DNA from 2 places in the Arthrobacter sp. DNA4 genome. Region 1 is predicted to be linked to the other one. Evidence: riboswitches for the same ligand, from Rfam matches in the RefSeq annotation. Region 1 holds a riboswitch; the other holds the start of a gene.
What was found. A riboswitch is a leader RNA that binds a small molecule or an ion and turns the genes downstream of it on or off. The one in region 1 is predicted to bind cyclic di-AMP.
Positions count from the first base shown of each region.

Region 2: it holds a riboswitch for cyclic di-AMP, as region 1 does, so the genes downstream of both, NMQ03_RS04230 (C40 family peptidase) here and NMQ03_RS20760 (family 16 glycosylhydrolase) in region 1, are expected to answer to the same signal.

Region 1 is NZ_CP101466.1:4,476,477-4,482,222, reverse strand. Features, by position in the region: gene NMQ03_RS20765 (glycosyltransferase family 4 protein) at 1-695, opposite strand, end outside; gene NMQ03_RS20760 (family 16 glycosylhydrolase) at 818-1,921, opposite strand; cyclic di-AMP (ydaO/yuaA leader) riboswitch at 1,925-2,076, opposite strand; gene rpsF (30S ribosomal protein S6) at 2,465-2,770, shown strand; gene NMQ03_RS20750 (single-stranded DNA-binding protein) at 2,843-3,418, shown strand; gene rpsR (30S ribosomal protein S18) at 3,544-3,783, shown strand; gene rplI (50S ribosomal protein L9) at 3,801-4,253, shown strand; gene NMQ03_RS20735 (PhzF family phenazine biosynthesis protein) at 4,335-5,183, shown strand; gene NMQ03_RS20730 (FMN reductase) at 5,291-5,746, shown strand, end outside.
Region 2 is NZ_CP101466.1:893,123-898,868, reverse strand. Features, by position in the region: gene NMQ03_RS04255 (molybdopterin molybdotransferase MoeA) at 1-289, opposite strand, end outside; gene NMQ03_RS04250 (DUF6457 domain-containing protein) at 286-579, opposite strand; gene NMQ03_RS04245 (molybdenum cofactor guanylyltransferase) at 576-1,286, opposite strand; gene NMQ03_RS04240 (HNH endonuclease) at 1,331-1,831, opposite strand; gene NMQ03_RS04235 (NlpC/P60 family protein) at 2,101-2,892, opposite strand; gene NMQ03_RS04230 (C40 family peptidase) at 3,056-3,736, opposite strand; cyclic di-AMP (ydaO/yuaA leader) riboswitch at 3,807-4,002, opposite strand; gene NMQ03_RS04225 (M23 family metallopeptidase) at 4,115-4,942, opposite strand; cyclic di-AMP (ydaO/yuaA leader) riboswitch at 4,947-5,189, opposite strand; gene NMQ03_RS04220 (metal-dependent transcriptional regulator) at 5,297-5,746, opposite strand, start outside.

The sequences.
Region 1 (5,746 bases):
CTGTTGACCAGTACCGTCGCGCTGTCCGCGTTGGGCGCGTAGTTCAGGCTGCCCGCGAAGCACACCACGGGGGCCTTCCGCTCCCGGCGGGGACCGGTGGCCACCGCCGTGCCGTTGGGGATGCTCGTGACCGCCCTGCCGAGCGTGGCGGACCAGGCCGCTGCGTCCTGGGCTCCGACGGTCAGGAGCCTGGCCCGGGGCGGCAGCTGCCGCTCAGCGCGGGCGGCCAATTGTTCGCGCAGCCGGTAGGCGGGCCGGAAGGTGCGTGCGATCGCGGTATCCATGCCGGCCCGGATGGACCAGGGGTCCACTGTCTGCAGCACCAAGGGACCGGTGATGCAGTGGGACAGGAAAAGGGCGTGGGGGCCATGGATCAGGGTTGCGTCCCGGCTTGCGGACAACCGGGCGGCGGCTGCGCGGGCAGACGGGGTGGACCGCCGGTGTTTTCCCAGTCCCGTAAGGCCGCCCATGGAGCGGGCAAAGGCCGAAAGTTCTTCCCGCGGGGCCAGTTCGTACACGGTATCGCAGCGGTTCCTGATTTCTGCCGGAACCGGAACAGGACCCGAGAAGGTCAGCAGCGTGACGGCAACGTCAGGGGGGAGGTGCAGGATCACTTCGTACGGGATCATCGAGCTTCCATCCCCCAGTTCCGGATCCCGGTTGGGCACGCTTTCCGTCACGTACAGGAGCTTCATTGCAAGAGTGTACTGGATCACATAGTCCCCGGAGGGTTGCTTTAGGCAACCTTGAGGGAAGCCGAAAAAGGGCGACGGCGGGAGGTTCCGCCGTCGCCCTTCTTACCTGGGTGCGTGGCCTGCTACTGCCAGGCGCGCACGTAGTCCACCATCATCTGGGACGGTGCGCCGTAGGCCGGGTTCGTGGAGGAGGCGCCAACATTCAGCACGATGTACTGCGGGGCATTTCCGTCGTCGGTGGGGTAGGACTTGACCTTTACGCCGTCGAAGTACACGTCCGAGGTGTTTGGCATCCGGTGCAGGCCAAAGGTGTGGTACTCGTTGGCCCAGTTGCCGCCCACGCCGCCCTGGTTGTGGGAGCCGGAACCGGAGTGGTAGTTCACGGTCATCCTGGCCTGCAGCACCTCGGCGATGTCATTCTCGCCGGTGACCGGCCACGACTGTCCGGTGGTCCAGAAGGCAGGCCAGTTGTAGAGGCCGTTGGCGTTGCCCGGGAACTTGATCCTGGCCTCGACGTAGCCGGTGGTGAACTGGAAACCGGTCCCCGCCCCGCCCCTCGGGTTGGTGGATACCAGTCCGCCGGAGGTGGATGAGCTGAGGCCCAGGGCCAGGTTCCCGTTGGCCACGGAGACGTTCGCCGGGCTGGTGGAGACCTTGTTCATGGTTCCGCAGCCGGGGGAGAACCAGCAGCCGGACCACTTCGCGGCGTCCAGTCCGGCCCCGTTGAACTCGTCGGCGAAGGTCATGGTCCAGTTCCCGGGGACCCCGGCGGGCGCAGGCGTCCCGCTGCTGGCCAGCTGTGCCGCTGCCGGCGCCACTGCGATCGGGGATTCGGAGGGAGGGGCAGGCGCGGCGGGTGCCGGCACTGGCGCGGGGGCAGGTGCCGGTGCCTCTGCCGGGGAAGGAGCGGCAGCAGGAGCGGCTTCGACTGCGGGGACGGGCGTTGGAGCGTGAACCGGAACGTCCGGAGTTTGGCTGGGTACGGCGCTGCCGGCATCCTCTGCACTTGCCACCCGCGCCACATCCGCGGTTCCGTCACCGTGGGTCAGGCCCAGGCCCAGGGAACCTACGCCGAGGAGTGCTGCGGCAAGACCGGCGGCAAGAGGCCGGCGACGGCGCGCCTGGGCTGGAGCACCGGACCGGGAGGCCGGGGATGTCCCGGCAGGATCTATCTCATTTTGATAACGGTGCGCTGGGTTGGCGCTGCCTTTGCGGGGTGCGGGCATGGAAAAGCTACCTCTCATCGCCTGCGGAGTTAGCTGTCGGGTTCGGATGAGGGCATCCGGCCGCGGGTTGCGGCTTCACCCCAAGGGCGGGCACGTGGCCTCGCCCGGGACGCTCGGGTCCCCCGCCTCTGCCTGGTATCTGGTGTTAATCACGGACGCGGCAGAGTTGGGCGGCATCCGGGACTGGAGCCGGCTGGGGGCGGCCCCCGGACGACCGTACACGAAAGGGCTCCAAGAATCACAATTAGGTAACGGACCTCACTGCGTTGGCGTGGCGCTGCCCGGTCGGCGAAAGTGTATTGGTAACGGACGCCGCTGGCTGCAGGTTTTCCACATGGCTGAACCTCCGGCTGCTGCCCACCTCCAGCGGGGCTAGCCTTGGGTCAAGCGTGAATCGCCTATCGGGTCCAAATGCACTAGGATATTGAAGTCTGTGCTGCGTCCTGCCTCCGTTCCGGCGGCAAGGCATTGCACGGAATCGCAAATGAACCTCCTGTTACGGAAATGCCGTAACCGCTTAGCCCAAAGGAGGTGGGTTCACATATGCGTCCTTACGAATTGATGGTAATCATCGACCCCGAGGTCGAAGAGCGTACCGTTGAGCCGTCGCTTCAGAAGTTCCTGAACGTCATCACCAACGATGGTGGAACCATCGAAAAGGTTGACATCTGGGGCCGTCGCCGTCTGGCTTACGACATCAAGAAGAAGTCCGAAGGTATCTACGCCGTGGTGAACTTCACCGCCAAGCCGGAGACCGCCAAGGAACTTGACCGCCAGCTGTCTCTTAACGAGACCATCATGCGCACCAAGATCACCCGCCCCGAAGAGCAGAAGGTTGTTGCTGAGTAGTTCAGCACCGTCTTCATTCTTTACCCCGCGGGAAACGCACTCTTCACCCAGGATCGAACAAGGAGGCAGTAGATGGCAGGCGAGACCACCATTACGGTCATCGGTAACCTCACCAATGACCCGGAATTGCGGTTCACACCGTCAGGTTCGGCAGTAGCGAACTTCACCATCGCTTCCACCCCCCGCACCTTTGATCGTCAGTCCAACGAGTGGAAGGACGGGGAAACCCTGTTCCTCCGCGCTGCCGTATGGCGTGAAGCAGCCGAGAACGTCGCCGAATCCCTGACCAAGGGCATGCGGGTGATTGTGACCGGCCGCCTGAAGAGCCGTTCCTACGAAACAAAAGAAGGCGAAAAGCGCACCGTTATCGAGCTTGAGGTCGATGAGATCGGCCCCAGCCTGCGCTACGCCAATGCCAAGGTCAACCGCACCCAGCGCTCCGGCGGACAGGGTGGCGGCGGCTTCGGCGGCGGCAACAGCGGCGGTGGCTTCGGAGGCGGCAACTCTGGTGGAAACCAGGGTGGCAACTCCGGTGGAGGCTGGGGCGGCGGCAACCAGCAGGCTGCACAGGACGATCCCTGGGCTACGCCCGGTGTATCCAACGCAGGCGGCTGGGGCAACGGCCCCGATTCCGAACCTCCCTTCTAAAACCCAAATATCGGCCCGGCGCCGGGACTGCAGGGGTGCGCCACGCACCCAAGGCACTGCCGCCGTCGGACCACCACCATCCCGTGGATCAACATCCACGGGCTCCCTAGAATAGGAGCTCCACGATGGCTAAGGCTGAACTCCGTAAGCCCAAACCAAAGTCCAACCCCTTGAAGGCCGCTGACATCACTGTCATCGACTACAAGGACGTAGCATTGCTGCGCAAGTTCATCTCCGACCGCGGCAAGATCCGCGCCCGTCGCGTCACTGGCGTCACGGTGCAGGAACAGCGCAAGATCGCCCAGGCAATCAAGAACGCCCGCGAAGTTGCTCTGCTGCCTTACTCCGGCGCTGGCCGCGGCTAAGGAAGGGATTAACTAACATGGCAAAGCTCATTCTGACCCACGAAGTCACCGGTCTCGGTGCTGCTTACGATGTTGTCGAGGTCAAGGACGGTTACGCACGTAACTACCTGCTGCCCCGCAACTTCGCCCTGACCTGGTCGAAGGGTGGCGAGAAGCAGGTTGAGTCCATCAAGGCTGCCCGCGCCGCCCGCGAGCACGCTTCCCTGGAAGATGCTCAGAAGCAGGCCGCTGCACTGTCCGCCAAGCCGGTCAAGCTGGTCGTCAAGGCCGGCGAGTCCGGCCGCCTGTTCGGCACCGTCAAGCAGGGCGATGTCGCCGACGCTGTTGAGGCCGCTGGCCTTGGCAAGATCGACAAGCGCAAGGTTGAACTGCCCGCACACATCAAGTCGGTTGGTTCCTACCAGGCCAACGTCCGCCTCCACGCTGACGTTGCCGCTGTGATCGAACTGGACGTGGTGGCAGGAAAGTAATTTCCCCACTCCACGTTACGACCCCCGTCGCCGGACTCCGGCGGCGGGGGTCTTTCGTTTGTGCGGTGGTAGCCTGCTCCGGTGAACCCGAACCCCCGTCGCCGCCCCTTCCACCAGGTGGATGTCTTCGCCGGCCTGGCCTACCGTGGCAACCCGCTCGCCGTCGTGCTGGACGCCCAAGGCCTGGACGCGGCAACCATGCAGCACTTCGCCAACTGGACCAACCTCTCGGAAACCACCTTCCTGCTGCCTCCCCGGGATTCCCGCGCCGACTACCGGGTCAGGATTTTTACCGGGACCGAGGAGTTCCCGTTTGCGGGCCACCCGACGCTGGGCTCTGCCCATACGTGGCTGGAAAGCGGAGGGGTGCCAAAGTCCGACGGCTGCGTGGTGCAGGAATGCGCTGCGGGGCTGGTCCGGATCAAGCGCGACGGCGGGAGGCTGGCTTTCGCGGCGCCGCCCCTGACGCGATCCGGCCCCGTGGAGGAGCCCGTCCGCCGGCAGCTGGCAGCGGCGCTGCGGGTGGCCCCAGGCGACATCCTTGACGCGTGCTGGCTGGTGAACGGGCCCGAATGGATCGGTGTCCTGCTGGAGTCCGCCGGGCAGGTGCTGGCCCTGGAGCCGGACCACGCAGCCATGGGCGACCTTAAAATCGGCGTCATAGGGCCACACGCTCCCGGCGCCGGCGCCGACTTTGAGGTGCGCACGTTCCTGCCCGGTGATGCGATGGCGGAGGACCCCGTCACCGGCAGCTTCAATGCCGGTGCAGCCCAGTGGCTGATGGGAACCGGCAGGGCGCCGGAGCAGTATGTGGCCTCGCAGGGGACCGTGCTGGGCCGCGCCGGGCGCATCCACGTGAGCGCTGAGGACGGGGACATCTGGGTGGGTGGCGAATCGACCACGTGCATCCAGGGAACCGTTCTGCTCTAATCAGGGTCCCGGCAGGGCCTCCGGGAATACTCCGCCGCCTGCGGCAGTTCAACGGTATAGATGCAAACGCATGTATGATGGATTTGAACGAGCACCAGGAGAATGCCATGGAAACCCGCCGCATCACCGTCCTCTCCGCAGGACTTGGCGTACCCTCATCGAGCCGGCTGCTGGCCGACCAGCTTTCGGCGGCCGCCACGAGGCAGCTTGAGGCAGGCGGCTACCAGGTGGCGGTGGACGTCGTCGAGCTCCGCGACCTGGCCGTGGACATCGCCAACAACTTCGTCACCGGCTACGCCGCTCCGAGGCTGGCGGACGTCATCGCGGGCGTGGAGGCATCGGACGGAATCATAGCCGTGACCCCGGTCTTCAGCGCCTCCTACAGTGGTCTCTTCAAGTCCTTCATCGACGTCCTGGATCCCAAGTCGCTGGACGGCAAGGCAGTCCTGCTGGGCGCCACCGGCGGAACGGACCGGCACCAGATGGTGCTGGACTACGCTCTGCGGCCTCTGTTCAGCTACCTTCGGACGCGCATTGCGGCCACCGGCGTCTTCGCCGGGCCC
Region 2 (5,746 bases), 970 kb from region 1:
CCGGGATCCACGGGCCGCTGCCGTTGACAGCCCAGCCGTCCATGGCTGAGGACGCGTAGTGGGGCATGTCCTGAAGGGCCACGATGTCCCGGTCCAGTCTGCGGCCCAGGGCTATCCTCAGCGCCACCGGCCCGGGGGGTATGGGGGTTGCTGCATCGAACGCAGCTTGCCGGGCCTCTTGCCAGGTGTGGGCCGCATGATGGTGGGCGTCATGCGGCTGTTCAGTTTTGTGCGCCTCTGCTTCACTGCCCGGTGGCGCCTCCGGATCGCTGTGGGGTTCTGCCGTCATTCGCCGGGAGTCCCGGCGGCTTCAGCGTCGTAGTCTTCCGCGAGGGAACGGGCAACGGCCAGCGCCGCGTCCATCGATGCTGCGTCCATTTCCCTGCCGGGAGCAGCCGCCAGCCCTGCGGCGAAGCCTGCGATGAAGGTGGTCAGCGGCGCGGTAAGCCTGACAACCGCATGGGCAGCGACGCCGGCCAGCGCCAGCACGGCGTTGACATCCACCTGGACATCTTCAAGCTTGTAGGCCTGGAGAAGCGCCCTGCACCACTCTTCCAGCGTCTCGTCCTGGCTTTTCACGACTTGCCTCCCACGTTAGCTCCGCCCATGAACGGGTCCTGGCCCGCGCGCTGGTTCCCGGCGGCAATCCCCAGCGCGGCAGCATCGTCCCAGGTATCCACATCGGATGTGGACCCGGCGGGGACTGTGACAAGCTGCACGTCCAGACTAGCAAGGAGCGCCCTCACAGATCCGTTGACCAGGGCGTTGCGGGCAGCCAGGTCGCAGCAGGCTTTTGTTAACTCAGCCGTGCTGTAAAAACCCGCCAGGGGCTGGGCCCTTCCATCGCCGGAACAAGCCATCACACCACCCCCACCGGCCGCAGCATCGGTGCCCGTCAGGACATCCTTCAGCACAGCCACCGCCTGGGAGGCCAGCGGCATGTCGCACGCCAGCACCAGGCACCAGGGCGCACCTTCACCGCTCCTGGCCAGCGCGGCCAGGCCTGCGGCTATTGCGGCAGCAGGCCCGGCGAATTGCGGCTCCTCGCGGCACATCAGCACGGCGGAGGGCCGGGTTGACGGGGCCGGCAGACCCCCGGACTCCACCGGCAGGGACCCCGCATCACCCACCACCACGGTGCGGCGGGCGCCGTCTGCCGCGGCCACGGCGCGCTCAAGGAGGGTCTGGCCCTGGTAGACCAGCGACTGCTTGGGTACCCCGCCCAGCCGGGATGACCGCCCCCCGGCCAGGATCAGGGCGTCGAAAACCACCATGCTCTTTTGCACTCCCCCAGACTAGCGATCAGCAAGGCTGGGGGCAGCGCGATGCGTCAGGCGGCGCGCTCCGGAAGAAGGAACGGATCCCACGCCGGCGTCGGCTTCTCCAGTTCCTTGATCTGCCAGATCGTTCCGTGCGGCGGCCCGGGCACGAACCGAAGGGTCCAGCCCATCTCCGCGGGAGTGTGGTCGCCCTTGACGTTGTTGCACCGCAGGCAAGCGGCCACAAGGTTTTCCCATGAATCGGCACCGCCCCGCGACTTCGGGTGAACGTGATCGATTGTGTGCGCCGCCTTGCCGCAGTAGGCACATTTATGTCCGTCGCGCCGGAGCACACCCCTGCGGCTGACTGCCGTCGAGTGGTTGTACCGGGGCCGTATGTAGCGGTTGAGGAGGATCACGGACGGGCGGCCCAGGACGTCGGTGGGCCCTACCACCGGGTCATCCCCTTCGGCCACCACGCTTGCCTTGCCCGTGAGCACAAGCACCAGCGCCCGGCGGAAAGTGATAACCGCCAGCGGTTCATATCCAGCATTCAAAACGAGAGTGCGCATGCACTTACCTCTTCACGGCCGCACCCGGCAGGGGCACGAGGGCCGGCTGCCCTCGGCATGTCCGGGCTATGGATCGACATCACAAGAGTAAACAAAGAAGTGCAAAATCAGGTAATCGCCGCCCCCGGAGCCCAACCGGGGCACGAAGACGGGAAAGGCAAGGGGCGCCACTGGGGGAACCCGTTAAAGCGCAAGGGACCCCCGCCTGGCGGCGGGGGTCCCTTACAGCAATTCGCGGGCGGCGTTGGATCAGGCCGCCCCAGGACTGCCTAACGTACGCGGATGGCAACCGCGCCAGAGCCAACATTGGCGCTGAAGACCACGGTGTCGTTGCCGTTGAAGCCGCCGTGGACGGCCATCCCGTTTCCGGCGTAAACGGCAATGTGAGCCATACCTCCGCCACCGTCAGCGTAGTACAGCAGGTCACCGGCCTGGGCCTGGGACATGGGCACAGTGTCACCCAGCGACAGGTAGCCAACCGGCCAGTCGTGGAAGTGGATGCCGACGGCGGCCAGTGCGTTGGTCACCAGCATGGTGCAGTCTTGGTGCACGCCGAGCTGGGCGTAAGCGGCGGAAAGGATGGCAGCACCCTTGCCGCTGGCCGAAGCCTGGCCTGCCGGTGCGGCCGGAGCGGCAGCGGTTGCAACCTTGGCGGTGACCTTGGGAGCAGCAGCCGGCTGGGCGGCAGGAGCAGCAGCCGGCTGGGCGGCAGGAGCAGCTTCCTGTACCTGAACCTCGGGCTCAGGCTCAACGACGGGTGCCGGCGTGGTGGTAACCGCAGGCTTCTCGTAGCTGATGGAAATAGTGGAAGCCGCGGAAATCGGGGCGTCGACGACGGATTCAACTTCCAGCTGGGATGCAGGAGCGGAATCGCGCTTGACGTTGGTGTCGGCAGCGTTGGCCGCGATGCCACTGGTCAGGACCAGACCGGAAGCAGCAGCGATGACAGCAGCCTGGCGGCCCATGCCACCGGCATTGTCGCTGACAGCTTTGGCAATGACAGCGATCGAGTTGGTTTTGGTGACCTCGGCGCGGTGCCGTGCGGTAGCACGAGTCGTCATCAGTTCTCTCTTTCGTTTTTCCTTCGAACCGCGGGTAGGCAGGCAAAGGGAACTGGACGCGCCGGCATCTTGGGGGCAAGCCGGCGCATTCCGAACGGGGATGTGGTTTCTAGCGAAAAAGCTTTGGGCAAAGAAATAGCCCTTGGAGCATGAAGCCCAAGAACTACTTGTTGAGGTGGTAGTACGACGAGGTACCGGTGGCTGCAGGCGAGTGGAGCAGCGTGCCCTGGGAAGGGTTGAGTGCGCTGACCATCATGCCGTTGCCGACGTAGATGCCCACGTGCGCGCCGCCGTTCTGGACAACAACGTCGCCCGGCTGCGGGGTGGAGGTGGGGGTCATGATGTTCCACGCGTTGGTGCGGGGGATGCTGATCCCGGCCTGGGCGTAGACCCACTGGACGAACCCGGAGCAGTCCCAGCCGGTGACGGGGCTGGTGCCGCCCCACACGTAGGAGTGGCCGATGCCGGTGTAGGCGATTGCTGCAATGCCGGAGGTTGCGGCGGAGACAGTCTCGGCAGCCTTGGCGGCAGGGGCAGCGTCCTGGCCTGCGGTGGCAGCGGCGTCGCGCTCGGCCGGCGCGGTGGACTGCGGACGCACCGCTTCCACCTTTGGAGCGGCGGTGGTCTTGACGACGGGACGTTCGAAGGAAACCGTAGCCGTGGGGGCGGCAGTGACGGCGAGGGCCGTCTGGGCCGAACCGGACTCGGTGGATGCGGAGACACCAGCGGTGGTGTCAGCTGCGGTGGCGGGCAGGCCCATGCTCAGGATGAGGCCCGACGCGGCTGCCACAACGGCAGCCTGGCGGCCTACGGTCCCGGCATTTGCACTGACGGCCTTGGACACGGCGTCCAGGGGGTTAATGCGAACCGTTTGCGCACGGTGGCGCGCAGAATTATGGCGTGAAGACACGAAGGTAGCCTCTCCCAATGCCTGCGAGGTGAGCTGTCGGATTCGGATGGGAGTCACCCGGCCACTCTGCTTCCTGGGAAGCTCATGACTTAACCCCAAGGCCTTCAGGAAATGAAGGCCAAAATTGGTTCCCCCGCCCCTGCCAGACGATGAAATGCGAACGGACCTTGAGCGGTGGCAGAGTTAGGCAATCCACTCAAGAGCGTCAACTTCGGAAAAGTTGACGCGAGTTAGACGGTACAGCAGTTTTGTTTCAATGTCACATTCAGGTCACGGCAGGTCCCTGCGATCTGAGAGTGGACAATCATTCGGCTACAGCCAGCCCATGGGATCGACCACTTCGCCGTTGACCTGGACCTCAAAGTGCAGGTGGCAGCCGGTGGATGCGCCCGTGGTGCCGCTGAGTGCCACAACCTCGCCACGGGAGACGGTCTGGCCCACCTTGACGTTGAACGACGACAGGTGGTTGTAGGTGGTCTCCAGCCCGTTGCCGTGGTCGATGACCACCCGGTTTCCACCGCCATACTGGTGCCAGCCCGCGAAGGTCACGGTGCCGGTCGCGGCCGCCAGGACGGACGTTCCGCACTGTGCCACGAAGTCCTGGCCGCGGTGGAAGTCTCCGGAGCCGCCGGTGATGGGGCTCACGCGGTAACCAAAGGGCGAGGCGGTGGTGAGGGATGCCAGCGGTGCGGCCAGGGTGCCGGCCGAGGCGGCCCGCGTGACGGAGCCGGCGGACTGGGCGCTCAGGAGCTGCTTCAGCTTCCCGTCGGGGTCGGCCTGGGTCACCACTGCCGAACGGCTGAAGTCGATTTGGGCGCCAACATCAGCGGAAATCTGGGGCTGCGGGCTGACGGCGGAGGCTGCCAATGGCGCGTTGCCGGCGGCATCCGTGGCCATGACGGGGCTGGTGGCGGGCACTGTGACCGTCAGAACCAGGCCGGTGGCGGCCAGGGCGATTCCAGCTTTCTGGCCAATGCCACTGGCGGCGGCGAACTCCGTCACCTGCCGGAACGGACCCCGGCGGCGGCGCGCATCGCGATGCAGATCGCGGGGACGCTCCGCTGCGACATCTTCGACAACCCGGGGTGCCGAAGGGGGGCCTGCGGCGCGGCGGCGGCCCCGGGAGGTCTGCGTGGTCAAGAAGGGTTCCTCTCTGGAAAAGCCTGCGGAGTTAGCTGTCGGATTCGGGTCAGAGAGATCAAAGACCCGGCCCGTCATGGGCAAGCTTCTGCACAGGGGTATTCCCGGAAGAATCCTTCGCTGGAGAGGCTTGCTGCTGACGGACTTCACCCCAAGGCAGTCCCCCGCTGCCAATTGTGGTTCCCCCGCCTCTGCCAGTAACGACTCGTGCACCCGATCCGCTGGCAGAGCTCGGCTCCGGATCGGGTAACGCTTAAGTATCAACGATTGCTTCCACTATAGGGCCTTAAGACCCTAGGTAACAATTCCGTTATCTTTGCGTGGAAGCTCTGCGCTGGGGTATTGGGACGCGGCTCAGGGCTGCTTAACAGCGACAAAAACATGCGCGGCTACCTCAGGCGGCAACTCCAGCGCACCTTCGATTCCGGACACCCGCACGGAGATGTAATCTCCCACGCGTTCCAGCCCAACGGCAGCGCCGGGCCGGATCCCGCCTTCGTCCAGTTGCGCCAGCAGTTCCGGCTCCACCTGGATTGGCTCAGCCAGCCGGCTGATGGTCACTGCAGAGGCGGGACCGTATCCCTTCATGGCCTCCACCAGGCTGATGGCTCCGTCGGGGAAGCCGGTGGCCGGTTGTCCGCCCAGGGCAGCGAGGCCGGGGATCGGGTTGCCGTAGGGCGATTCGGTGGGGTGGTCCAGCATCTCGTAGATGCGCCGCTCAACGCGCTCGCTCATGACGTGTTCCCAGCGGCAGGCTTCGTCGTGCACGTAGGCCCAGTCCAGACCGATAACGTCAGCCAGCAG